2 regions of the Sporosarcina sp. 6E9 genome follow, and region 1 is predicted to be linked to the other one. Evidence: riboswitches for the same ligand, from Rfam matches in the RefSeq annotation. Region 1 holds a riboswitch; the other holds the start of a gene.
The links. Region 1 has a riboswitch for preQ1 ahead of J4G36_RS12300 (QueT transporter family protein). Riboswitches for the same ligand answer to the same signal wherever they lie in the genome.
Positions count from the first base shown of each region.

Region 2: it holds a riboswitch for preQ1, as region 1 does, so the genes downstream of both, queC (7-cyano-7-deazaguanine synthase QueC) here and J4G36_RS12300 (QueT transporter family protein) in region 1, are expected to answer to the same signal.

Region 1 covers NZ_JAGEMN010000002.1:140,430-146,556, forward strand. The annotation lists gene J4G36_RS12275 (sensor histidine kinase) at 1-390, opposite strand, end outside; gene J4G36_RS12280 (response regulator transcription factor) at 547-1,239, opposite strand; gene J4G36_RS12285 (hypothetical protein) at 1,454-2,377, shown strand; gene J4G36_RS12290 (hypothetical protein) at 2,386-2,934, shown strand; gene J4G36_RS12295 (EamA family transporter) at 2,941-3,828, opposite strand; PreQ1 riboswitch class I at 4,031-4,075, shown strand; gene J4G36_RS12300 (QueT transporter family protein) at 4,083-4,583, shown strand; gene J4G36_RS12305 (MerR family transcriptional regulator) at 4,647-4,877, shown strand; gene J4G36_RS12310 (BCCT family transporter) at 5,142-6,127, shown strand, end outside.
Region 2 covers NZ_JAGEMN010000001.1:1,991,100-1,997,226, forward strand. The annotation lists gene J4G36_RS10140 (thiamine pyrophosphate-binding protein) at 1-211, opposite strand, end outside; gene J4G36_RS10145 (EAL domain-containing protein) at 237-2,450, opposite strand; PreQ1 riboswitch class I at 2,710-2,753, shown strand; gene queC (7-cyano-7-deazaguanine synthase QueC) at 2,761-3,426, shown strand; gene queD (6-carboxytetrahydropterin synthase QueD) at 3,423-3,848, shown strand; gene queE (7-carboxy-7-deazaguanine synthase QueE) at 3,845-4,552, shown strand; gene J4G36_RS10165 (choline/carnitine O-acyltransferase) at 4,742-6,127, opposite strand, start outside.

The DNA.
Region 1 (6,127 bases):
CTCAACATCAGCGACTTTCATATCTCGTTCTTTGATTAATGCGGCTTCAAGTTTTTTATTCCCCGATGACTTAGCTTCATTCACTTGTTCCTCGTACTGGTCATGAAGATTGGTCAGTTGATCGGAAAGAGTACCATAATAATTGCGATGTTCCTCTATTTCATCACTTGTAACTGGAATTTTCTTTTTGGCTTCTTCAACATCAAGTGGGTTTAAAACCGCAGGCCCCAGCATATTATAAAAACTATCCATTTCCCTTTGAAAGTCTTCTGTATCGAAATAGGTTTTCCCAATATAAGCGGGCGAAAATTGCACTGCCGAGGGTATGGCTATTAATAGCAAGGCCGCGAGTAGTGCCCAGATAAAAAGCTGGATTTTATTATTCTTCATGACGATAAGCCTCCGCTAAACATTCTTGTAAGTTGGACAATCATCCGGTTGGACCGGAATATTTCTCCGTAATACAGTTCGAAAATATGTGTAAAACAATAACCGATGCTAACGGTTGCTATGATGAGGGCAATAATTGACCAGATAAATGCGCTTTTACTTCTCGATTTTGTAGCCAATACCCCACACCACTTTCACATATCGCGGATTTTTTGGATCTGCCTCAATCTTTTCACGGATTTTCCGAATATGAACCGCAACGATATTTTCAGCATTGTATGCCTGTTCGTTCCAAACGCGTTCGTAAATTTCATTGATCGAAAAAACACGTCCTGCATTTTTCATCAGTAATTCAGTTATTTTATATTCAATCGGCGTTAGTTTTACACCAACCCCATCAACCGTGATTTCTTTTGCTTCTTCATCAAGTGAAAGTCCATCAATGACAATCGTCTTTTGAGAACCTTCGTATGTGCCAAATTGAACATAACGACGTAATTGCGATTTGACACGGGCCATTAATTCCATTGGATGGAAAGGTTTTGTTACGTAATCATCGGCACCTACTGATAAACCGTGTATTTTATCGGAGTCTTCCGCCTTGGCACTTAACATTATAATCGGGATATTTTTCTCTTCCCTTATTTTGAATGTTGCTGTAATCCCATCCATATTCGGCATCATAATATCAAGAATAAGTAGATGTACTGTTTGTGAACCTAGAAGTTCAAGCGCCTCTTTGCCATCTGCTGCCTTCAGCACCTCATACCCTTCATTTTTCAAATATATTTCAATGCCATCTCGAATCTCTTGGTCGTCATCCGCGACAAGGATTGTAAATTTAGCCATCATCCGCACCTCGCTTTCTTCTATGATACCAATTCTACTCGGTAAATCTTAACTTTCAGGCATACAAATTATGAAGACTTTCTTAAGATGTGATTTTATCTTTTTGTTCATGAACAATCTACAGATTGGCAGGAAAAATATGTATAGTGAATATGTTTTTTATATAGTATACTGAATTCAATGATTGTTCTTATTCATTGGAGGGGGGAGCCATTTGAAAGGTCGTATCTTTTGGCCTGCATTGTTTATAATAGGCCTTAGTTGGATTTTGAATTCTTATTATGCATATTCCAAACAACTTAATGAGCCGATATTTCTGGATCATTACATTGAACATTCAGTGGATGAGGAAGGTTTAAACTATCTCACGCTTTACTATTTAACAAATATCAATGATGATTCCCATGTCTCTCATGTAACTTTCGAAGGCATCAACGGTTATCCGGCTCAGGATGACAATTTCTATGACCTCGGCTTCTATACAGATGAAGTTACGCCCGATTTACAAACATTTACGCATTATTCATTGCGCGAAATTCAGATTGCATTAGCCTCATACGATTTAGAGGAATTATTAAAAGAGGAAGATGAACTGATCACCCACGAAATGAAAGTGTTCTTTTACGATGGGCGGGAGATCACTGTCCCCATCGGCGAAATTGTGCTTCGTAAACCCTACGAATTTGGAGATGCTCTTGGCCAATGGGGTTCATCTAGTGGAGATAATTGGAATATACTTACGTACAGGGCCTATGAAGCGCTAACCATTGACAGCATAACATTCGATTTTGCAGATGTTTTACAAGACCAGTTCTTTGTGAAATTCGACTCTACAAACACTGCAACCCTTCATGAAGAAACGCATGATATTCTTGCGAACACAAATTGGCGTGACGTTCCTGGTATCGATATTCGGGATTTAAAGTTCCCGCTTGAGTTGCAAGAGGACGAATATATTACACTTTACACGCAGACTTCACCGAACTTTTTTGGTTCCTTGCAATCTTCTTTCCTATTTACTGGATCAACTGAAAACGGAAAACCATTTACATCCAATAGCACATTTAATAGCCAGTTACCTAATTTAAATCAAGAAGATGTTGACAGGCTGATTCATGAAAGAGGTGCTTCAAAATGAAAAGTGCTTTGAATTTAATTTTTTGGGGATACCTCTTTGTACTACTACAATTTAATATTGAGATGATTGACATACTTCCCGATCCTATTGGTTATTGTTTAATCGCATCGGGCTGTTTTGGACTTCGAGAACATTATCCAATCGCACAAAAAGCAGGAATTTTTGCTGTCGGAATGATTTTCGTGTCCATTCCAACTACTTTTGTTAATCTAGACGGGGTAATTTCTTTTGGCTGGGGCATCTATTCAGCTGGATTGCTTTTTTTAAAATTAATTCTTGCTTACGCTGTTTTCTTGATTTTGAAAAGGATAGTGGAAGATTACGAACATACAGCATTAATTAATCGGACGAACACTGTCTTTACTTTTTATATGACATTCAATCTACTTTCATTAGCTTTCTTGTCTTTTTCAATGAATATGCCAAGTCATTCATGGCTTGCAGTTGTTGCGATACTCACATTTATTATGGAAATCATATTTATTGTTTTAATACGGGCAATTCGAAATGCCGAGCCCGTTCATGCGGAACCTATAATAGATGCACCCATAAACTAAGCCATGTCATTCACACGCGACATGGCTTTCTTTTGTTTTTCGTCTACTCATTGTTAAAACCAAAATCCCGCCGAGCAGCATGACAATTCCAATCCATGAGGTTAAAATTAAGCGCTCTCCTACAATAAAAACACTTAGCAAAGCCGCTGTGAGCGGTTCTGCAAGTGAAAGCGTTACGGCAGATGAGGAAGGTATGCGTTTCAGCCCCGTTGAAAATAGAATATAGGCAACGCTCGTCGTTGCGATTCCAAGGTAGATGACCACTGCAATTCCGCTTCCAGTCAGCAGCCCCTCCGTGTCAAATCGTAAAAGAAATGGCAGTAACATAAGTGCACTCATTGAAAAGATGACTGCAACGGCGGGAATAGCTTCCGTTTTTTCAAGGACTTCTTTATTGACAAGTGCATAAAACGCAAATAATAGTCCAGCGCCGAGCGACATTGTCACGCCAATTGGATTGACGGCGATTCCATCATTTTTTATAAAGAGCAAGGCGCATCCAACAATTGCGAGTAACGTCGCAATCATCCATACGCCATTTGGGCGACGTTTCAATACAAGCCATTCTATAAATCCTGAAAAAACGGGTGCGCTTCCAATGATCACAACCGTCCCAATCGCAATTCCAGTTAGTCTTACAGAAGAGAAAAACAAATACTGGAAGACAGCCATCGAAATTGCAGCATATATCGTGGGACGCCACGGCCAGTTTCGAAAATCTATTTTTCGCATGATCAGTAAAATAGCTAATAATGTGAAACCACCCACCGCGAGTCTTGAGGCCCCTACCGCTAGTGGATGAATTGTTTGCGGCATGAACGTTTGAGCTGTTCCCGTTGTCCCCCAAAGCACAGCCCCTAACAAAACTAGACAATATGAAAGACGTTGTGACAAAGCTTCCCCTCCAATCGCTTTACTATTAGAATACCATTCTTTGTACCTATAAACACACCATGTATCAAGAACACACTATCTCCTTTTCATTGTTTGCAGACTAAGGAACATCCTCAAGTCTTCCAATTACCGGGTGCGCTTCATAATAAAACCGCTTCACATTTTCCACGGGATGTGTATAATGGATAAAGTTATGCTATATGAATACGTGGTTCGTAACCATCCCACGGAAAAAAACTAAGGAGAAATGAATAATGAACGTTAGAACTATGGCTACGAGTGGTGTTATTGCCGCTTTGTATGTGGCTGTTACATTTTTGATCGTCCCTTTCGGATTTATGCTCGTTCAATTTCGAGTTTCAGAGATATTTAATCATCTCGTTGTTTTTAATAAAAAGTATATATTCGGGATTGTAATTGGCGTCCTCGTTGCCAACTTTCTTTTCTCACCGATTTTAGTTGATGTCGTTTTTGGCGTGTTTCATTCTTTACTTGCTCTTTCCATTACGATTATTTCAGCGAAATTCATTAAAGGCATTATTAAAAGAATGTTGGTTAACACCGCAGTTTTCACAATTTTAATGATTATCATCGCTTATCAACTTAAAATTTTTGCAGATATACCAGATTACAATGGAATCCCGTTTCTATCCGTGTATCTAATCCTTGCACTTGGTGAATTCATAATTATGGCGATTGGCGTGCCAATTATGTATGCATTGAATAAACGATTAGATTTCAAAAAACTTATTTAATCTTTAATACCCACCATTTCAGTCTGAAATGGTGGGTATTTTACTAAGGAGGCGTGCGAAACGATGTATATTACAATCCCAAAGGCTGCTGAGCAACTTGGTATGCCTGTCGAACAAGTCACTAAATACGTACTGGAAGGACGCATTCGTGCGGTTCATGACGGAGAACAGTTTATGATTAACCAAGACCAGTTCGAACTGTATTTTGATCAACTTGAAATCGCAAAACAGCAATTGACTGAATGGTTGAATGAGCCGCTTCCACCTGACCGAGATATAAAAGACGAGGATTAATAGGTTTAAAGTCTTGAATGTTCTTCGATCTATACCAAGTCTTTTTATTCATTTATGATTTATTTTCAACAAAAATGAAAAGCTAATTTAGTACTCTTCCTCCTCTATCGAAACTCAATTCTGTAGCAATACAAGTGACGATAAAACCATGCATAAAAGCTTTGAAATTCGGAATACTACCCTTAAAACTTGATTTGCCTAAAAAATCGATTCTGTTATAGTAGAAAATCATGTGCAAAAAACCAAATATTAGTAGGGGGAAAAATGAAGAAAATATCAAATGTATTTTTTATAACAATCGCACTGATTATCATAGCTGTTGGCTATGGTGCCATTGCACCGGAAAGTTTTGAGGCCATTACAACAAACATTAAAAACCTTGTTGCGTCAACATTTGGTTGGTATTATATGATGTTGATGTCATTTATGGTTGCCTTAGCAATTTTTCTTCTTTTAAGTCCATATGGAAAAATTCGTTTAGGTAAAGACACGGACCGTCCGCAATTTTCAACAGTTACATGGATTGCCATGCTATTTTCTGCAGGAATGGGAATCGGACTTGTATTTTACGGCGCTGCAGAACCGTTATCGCACTTTGCAATCAATCCAGCGACAGAAGATCCAAATACTGCGGCAGCTTTTAAAGAAAGTTTGCGACAAACTTATTTTCACTGGGGATTTCATGTATGGGCGATGTATGGCATTATTGCCTTATCTTTAGCTTTCTTTCAGTTCAGAAAAGACGAACCGGGCTTAATTTCAGCAACATTGAAGCCGATTTTCGGCAAAAAAATGGAAGGTCCATGGGGTATTCTTGTTGACGTTCTAGCCGTATTCGCGACTGCATTTGGCGTCGCCACTTCACTCGGCTTCGGTGCTGTTCAAATTAACGCAGGCCTCAATCACTTATTCGGAATTGAGATTGGCATTACTTCACAATTCTTCATCGTTGCTGTCGTGACAGTTTTATTCATCGCATCATCATGGACAGGCTTAAGCAAAGGGATTAAGTATTTATCAAACACCAACTTAGTCGTTGCCCTTGTGCTTCTAGGCTTGGTTGTCATTCTGGGACCGACTTTACTTATTTTAAATATGTTTACAGATTCGTTTGGAGGCTACCTTGCACACCTCATTGAGATGAGCTTTCGTACAGCCCCGTTGGATAGCGATAATCGGGCATGGCTTGATGGTTGGACAATTTTCTATTGGGCTTGGTGGATCTCATGGGCGCCGTTTGTCAGCATGTT
Region 2 (6,127 bases), on a different contig from region 1:
TACCCACGGCGACACCGATTTTCCCATTCATCAACGCATAACCTGTCGCTTCAAAACCTGCAGCTGCTTCATGTTTACTTAATACGAATTCTAATTCATGGTTCAATAGCTCAAATAATATTGGTGAGACTGCCTTACCAGGAATCCCAAATACATGGTGAATTCCCCAATGTTTAAAGTTTTCTACTAATACGGATGCTGTCGTTTTCATACAATTTTGCCCCCTATGACCTTTGTTATGCTAAGTATCTGTTCGCTATTTCATCTGCTGGAAGTGCTTCACTGAAATAAAAGCCCTGACTAATATCACATTTATGTTCTTTTAAGAAGTTCAGCTGCTCTATTGTTTCAACGCCCTCTGCAATTACTTCCTTTTGAAGGTTATGGGCCAGTGTAATGATGGCTTTTACGATTAAAGCACCATTCCGATCATTCATTAATTCGTCGATGAATGACTTGTCAATCTTAATCGTATCAATCGGAAAGTCTTTCAAGTAATTCAGCGAGCTATACCCTGTCCCAAAATCATCAATACTGATTCCGATACCAAGTGCCTTTAACTGTTTCAAAACGCGAATGGAATAATCGTATTCCATAGCCATATATTCTGTAATTTCCACAACGAAACACTCCGGATTGAGTTGCGTACGTTCCAAAACTTCTTCCATAAAATTAATGAGGTTTGTCGTAAGAAATTGTTGTGTAGATAGATTTACGGACATCTTCAGTGGCGGCATACCAGCCTCTTGCCACTTTTTATTTTGCGCACATGCTTCATTAATAACCCATTCGCCAATTTGTGTGATTGAACCGTTTTCTTCTGCGAGTTTGATAAACTTACCGGGTAGTAAAAGTCCATGCACTGGATGTTCCCAGCGAATAAGCGCCTCAAATCCAACCAATTCGCCGGTAAGATTATGAACTTGAGGTTGGTAATGAAGGACAAACTCATTATTCTCAACCGCTCTTCCCAAATCTAACTCCAGACTGTATTCGTCTTGCATGACTTTTAATATATCGGAACTGTGAACGACGTATCGGTTTTTACCTTGTAATTTTGCTTGATACATCGCGTTGTCAGCATAAACCATAAGCTTTTCATAGGAAAGTGGATAATCTGGATAAATCGCAACGCCTATACTAGCTGTCGTATGAATTTCTTTATTTTGAATTAAAAATGGTTGCGTAAACAGATTAATGATCGCTTCTGCTTTGTTTTCAACGTAATTAGCATCTTCAAAATCCTTGAGCAAGAAGATGAATTCATCACCACCCATTCGGGCAAGAACATCATTTTCACCCAGGCAAGTTGATAAACGCTTACTCACCTCTGTAAGCAAGTAATCCCCGTATGAATGATTGAAATTATCATTAATGATTTTAAAACGATCCAAATCTATGTATAAAAGTGCTAATGTCCGATGAACGCCCGAGTGGAGTTCCCGGATGATTGTGTCTATTTCTCTTTTTATATATCGGCGGTTAGGCAATTTCGTTAATTCATCATGATAGGCTAAGTAGTTATATTGCTCTTGCAATAAATACCTTTCGGAAATATCTCTGAACTGACCAAAAGCACCAATCATTTTGTCCCCTTCATAAATCGGTTGTGCATCAAATAGGCAGACGACAAGATTCCCGGACTTATCTTCAAATTTAAGTTCTTCATTATTAAACATTTTTTCTTGTTCCAGTACTTCTTTGAAATAGTCACCAGTTAAAGGCGATTCGCAAATATTTCTCCCGATGACTGATTCCCGACTAGTATTCGAGATTTTTTGAGCAAATTCATTAAACTCGATTGTGATGCCAAACTCATCAGTAATTACAATTCCGTTTCGGGTTCTGCTCAACATGATTTGATTAAGAATATCCAATTTCCTATTTTGTTTTCTCAGTAATAACTCTCTTTCAATCGAATCAATCGACTGGCTTAACATCGTTAAGAAGAGCGGATTCTGAAACTGAATCGGCATCATGATACATACGCTGCCAAGCTTTTTATTTTCATCAGTAATATAAAACGCCGTTCCATAGCACGCAATTTCATGAAGAAAAGTATGATAATGTTGGTCGCCAATAATACTGATTGGTTGCTTCTCTTGCAATGCGAGACTAATCACATTCGTTCCCGTATCTTCTTGAGTGAAAAGACTGCCCTTTTTAATGCCAAATTGTTCAATCATAGATTTGATCGTTGCATCCCCATCAATATCTAACAGATAACCCTCTGCATCCGAAACCACCACAAGTATTGGCGTCCCCTGTAGCGAGTCTAGTAGTTTATTCGAGAAAAAACTCACAACAGATAATATTTCACTATAGGATTTTCGTCTATCCTCAAATGCTACTTCACTTAAAAATTTCTTCGGTCTTGAAACCTCATTTGGATCCATACCGGCCTCTTGGCACATTCTCTTAGATGCAGTTATGAAATAAGGTTCCATCATATAAGCCACCCCTCCCGCACTTCTAACGCTATGTTAATAATGAAAAATAATTTTAGCAGTCATTAACGTTCTAGAAGAATAGTATAACAGAAAAGTAGTGTTCCCGTGCTCCCGCATGGATCGTAGAATAGGTACCTGTGCAAGGTGCAATTATGACTATTCACGGCTATGCAATTGTAGTGAATATACTGATTAGTGTCTTGCACAGGTACCTATTACTCTCCCCCTGAGGGTTGTATATATGTTATCATTAGCATTGTAAAAAGAGGTTCGCGAACTCCCTCTCTAAAAAACTAAGGAGATGATTACTTTGAAGAATGAAAAAGCGGTCGTTGTTTTTAGTGGCGGCCAGGATAGTACGACGTGCCTGTTTTGGGCATTAAAAAAATTTGGTGAAGTTGCGACGGTGACGTTCGATTATGGACAGCGCCATTCGGATGAAATTGAATATGCGCGATTAATTGCAAAAGAACTCAATGTATCATTCAAGGTGCTGGATATGAATTTGATTAATCAGTTATCTGCAAATGCATTAACGCGGGATGATATCGACGTGATAGAAAAGGACGGCGAACTTCCGTCGACTTTTGTACCCGGGAGGAATCATTTATTTCTCTCATTTGCGGCTGTTTATGCGGATGCCATTGGCGCTCGCCATCTCATTACTGGTGTTAGTGAAACAGACTTCAGCGGCTATCCTGATTGCCGGGACAATTTTATCAAGTCTCTTAATGTCACATTGAATTTAGCAATGGACGGAAGGTTCGTTATCCATACACCGCTCATGTGGCTGGATAAATCTGAAGTGTGGGCATTGGCTGATGAACTTGATGCGTTTGATTTTGTGCAAGAAAAAACGCTTACTTGCTACAACGGGATCCCAAGTTCAGGATGCGGAAAATGTCCTGCGTGCTTGTTGCGAAACGCGGGACTTGCCACTTACTTATCTCAAAAGTCAGTAGGTGCGGCCAAATGATGCAACAATTTTATCCACAAGTGCAACATTCCTATCGATTCGAATTAAATAAAGACATGCATTTTTCAGCTGCGCATTTCATTCCAAACGAAGATGCTGGGAAATGTCAGATGATGCATGGCCATACTTACTATATAAATGTAACAATCGGAGGAAACAAATTGGACTCATCCGGTTTCCTCATTGATTTCAAGATAATTAAAGATTTAATTCATAAAAAGTATGATCATTCCGTCCTAAATGATCATCCTGAATTCCAAACGAATTTTCCAACGACTGAACGTTTAGCAGAACAGATTTCGCAGTCCATTCAAATAGTACTGCAGACAAGAATAAATCAGCCAGTCTGTCTTCAAGTCATTGTTCGGGAAACGCCGACAAGCTATGTCGTCTACCGACCAGAACATGAGGACGCTCTATGAAAATTCCTGTAATGGAAGTATTCGGTCCAACAATTCAAGGTGAAGGTATGGTTATGGGGCAAAAAACGATGTTCGTCCGAACTGCTGGATGTGATTATTCATGCGCTTGGTGCGATTCAAGTTTTACGTGGGACGGCTCGGGTAAAAGTGAATTGAAACGCCCAATTGAAATTGTAGAGGAACTCAAAAACATAGGCGGACAGTCCTTTTCACATGTCACAATTTCAGGTGGGAATCCCGCACTTCACAAAGGCCTTGGCGAGTTCATCGATATATGCCATGCCGAAGGATGGAAAGTTGCAGTTGAAACACAAGCTTCTTTTTGGCAAGATTGGTTGCTAAAAGTAGACGATATTACGCTCTCTCCAAAACCGCCAAGTTCCAAGATGACAACGGATTTCAATAAACTGGACATCTTCATGGAACGTCTGGTGAACTCAAACGCCAGTCTTAAAATTGTCATTTTCGATGATGCAGATTTTATATATGCGGAAGAAATACATCTACGCTACCCATCATTTCCATTCTTTTTACAAACTGGAAATGATGATACATTGACAACAGATGATAGCGTTCTCGTTACGAATTTGCTCGAACGCTATGAGTGGCTAATCGAAAAAACAGTTCACTCAACAATCATGAACGACGCTAAAGTACTACCCCAACTGCATACACTCGTATGGGGGAATAAACGCGGCGTTTAAGGCGAAACTTTGACGGTGCTTATCGGCGGTGCTTTCTTTTGGTCGGTACCTGTGCAAGGCGCAATTATGACTATTCAAGGCGTCGGATAAAAAAACAAGAGGATATCGACAAAGCGTTACGCAGTCGATATCCCCTTTTCACTTTATGCAATTGTAGTGAATTTACTGATTAGTGTCTTGCACAGGTACCTAAAATTTTTGCTGGCTATTGCCAATCTGACGTAATTCCCTTAGCGCATCGATTAAATGATTTGTTAATTGCTGCGCCTGCTTTTCCTCTGAAATACGACACGAAATGTTTATAGATATTGACTGATCCAATAAAATATAAGCTAATCCAAATCCGCCCTCTACGACAGGTCCGAAAATCCGATATTTCACATTGTCATAAGCCATTCCGCTTGTCGAGATGAAATCATGTCGCATTGTTAAATACCCTTCATCATTAAAGATTTCAGGCAATTCCTTTAACCCTAAGTCTTCGCCGTGTAGATAATAAATTTGTTCAAGGCCAAACATATGCCTCTCAACACCGAAACCTTTACGACACTCGATAATTCGATTCGAATGTGCAGCGCCAGCTTTCTTCATTAATGAATACAAAGTCTCGTTGTCTTTTTCACCGTTTTCCAACGCCTTCACTAGGTTCCATTTCTCCATACTAGTCGCTCTGGCACATTCTGTCCTACCTTCATGGAAAACGCGGACAGATACAGGCTCATACACACTTCTTAGCACACCGAACGTTCTGTACTGGGCAATTTGCAAGGCCATATGGAAAAATGCATCTGGACTGATGTTCATATTTTTAATCTCGTCTGAACCAAATTCCGAGAAGGTTCTTGATTTGACATGAAAATCACTTTTCGTTTGCGCAAATTCTTGTTGAAATCTCGTTAGCGAGTGCTGAACTTCCGTTGAAATTTCCCACGCCATTTTTTCTACTACAGTTTCTTCAGTCGTCTGAATTAATTCAGGAGCATCAGTGGAAAGTCCGTCATTTACATAGCTAATAACCGCAAATATCGTTGTGCCATCCACAGCAGTATGTTCAATACTGTAACCAAGTTCACCTTTTTTCGTAATGACAACTTGAATTGTTTTATCGAAATACTTATTTGATCCATTTAACATCAGATTTTCAATCGCCTCTTGTGAATGATTGCTATCTTCGTCCAACGAAATGACAATAAGTGCATCAGCAATCGCTTGAAGATTTTCTGCATTTATTTTTGAAACAGACAGTTCTTCATAGACTCTTGCCGCTTCATCTCTTCTGGCTGTTGTAAAAATGCCGACGTTTGCACCTTCATTTTTCTCTGATTGAAATACCTGTTCAATAGCTGATGCAATTTCTTTACTTTGATAAATCGCGCCTTCACGATTCGTTACATTTACTTTATAAAAGTTATTTTTATATAAGATAACGATGTGATTATTTCTTTTATCAAATTCAGCTAATCTAAACTCATCTCTTTCAACTCTAGGGATGCGGACGGAGCGGAAAAACTTCTTATATTGCCCCATATCAAGCGGAATTCCGCTAAGTGTAACTGGCTCTATTTCCCCGTCAAT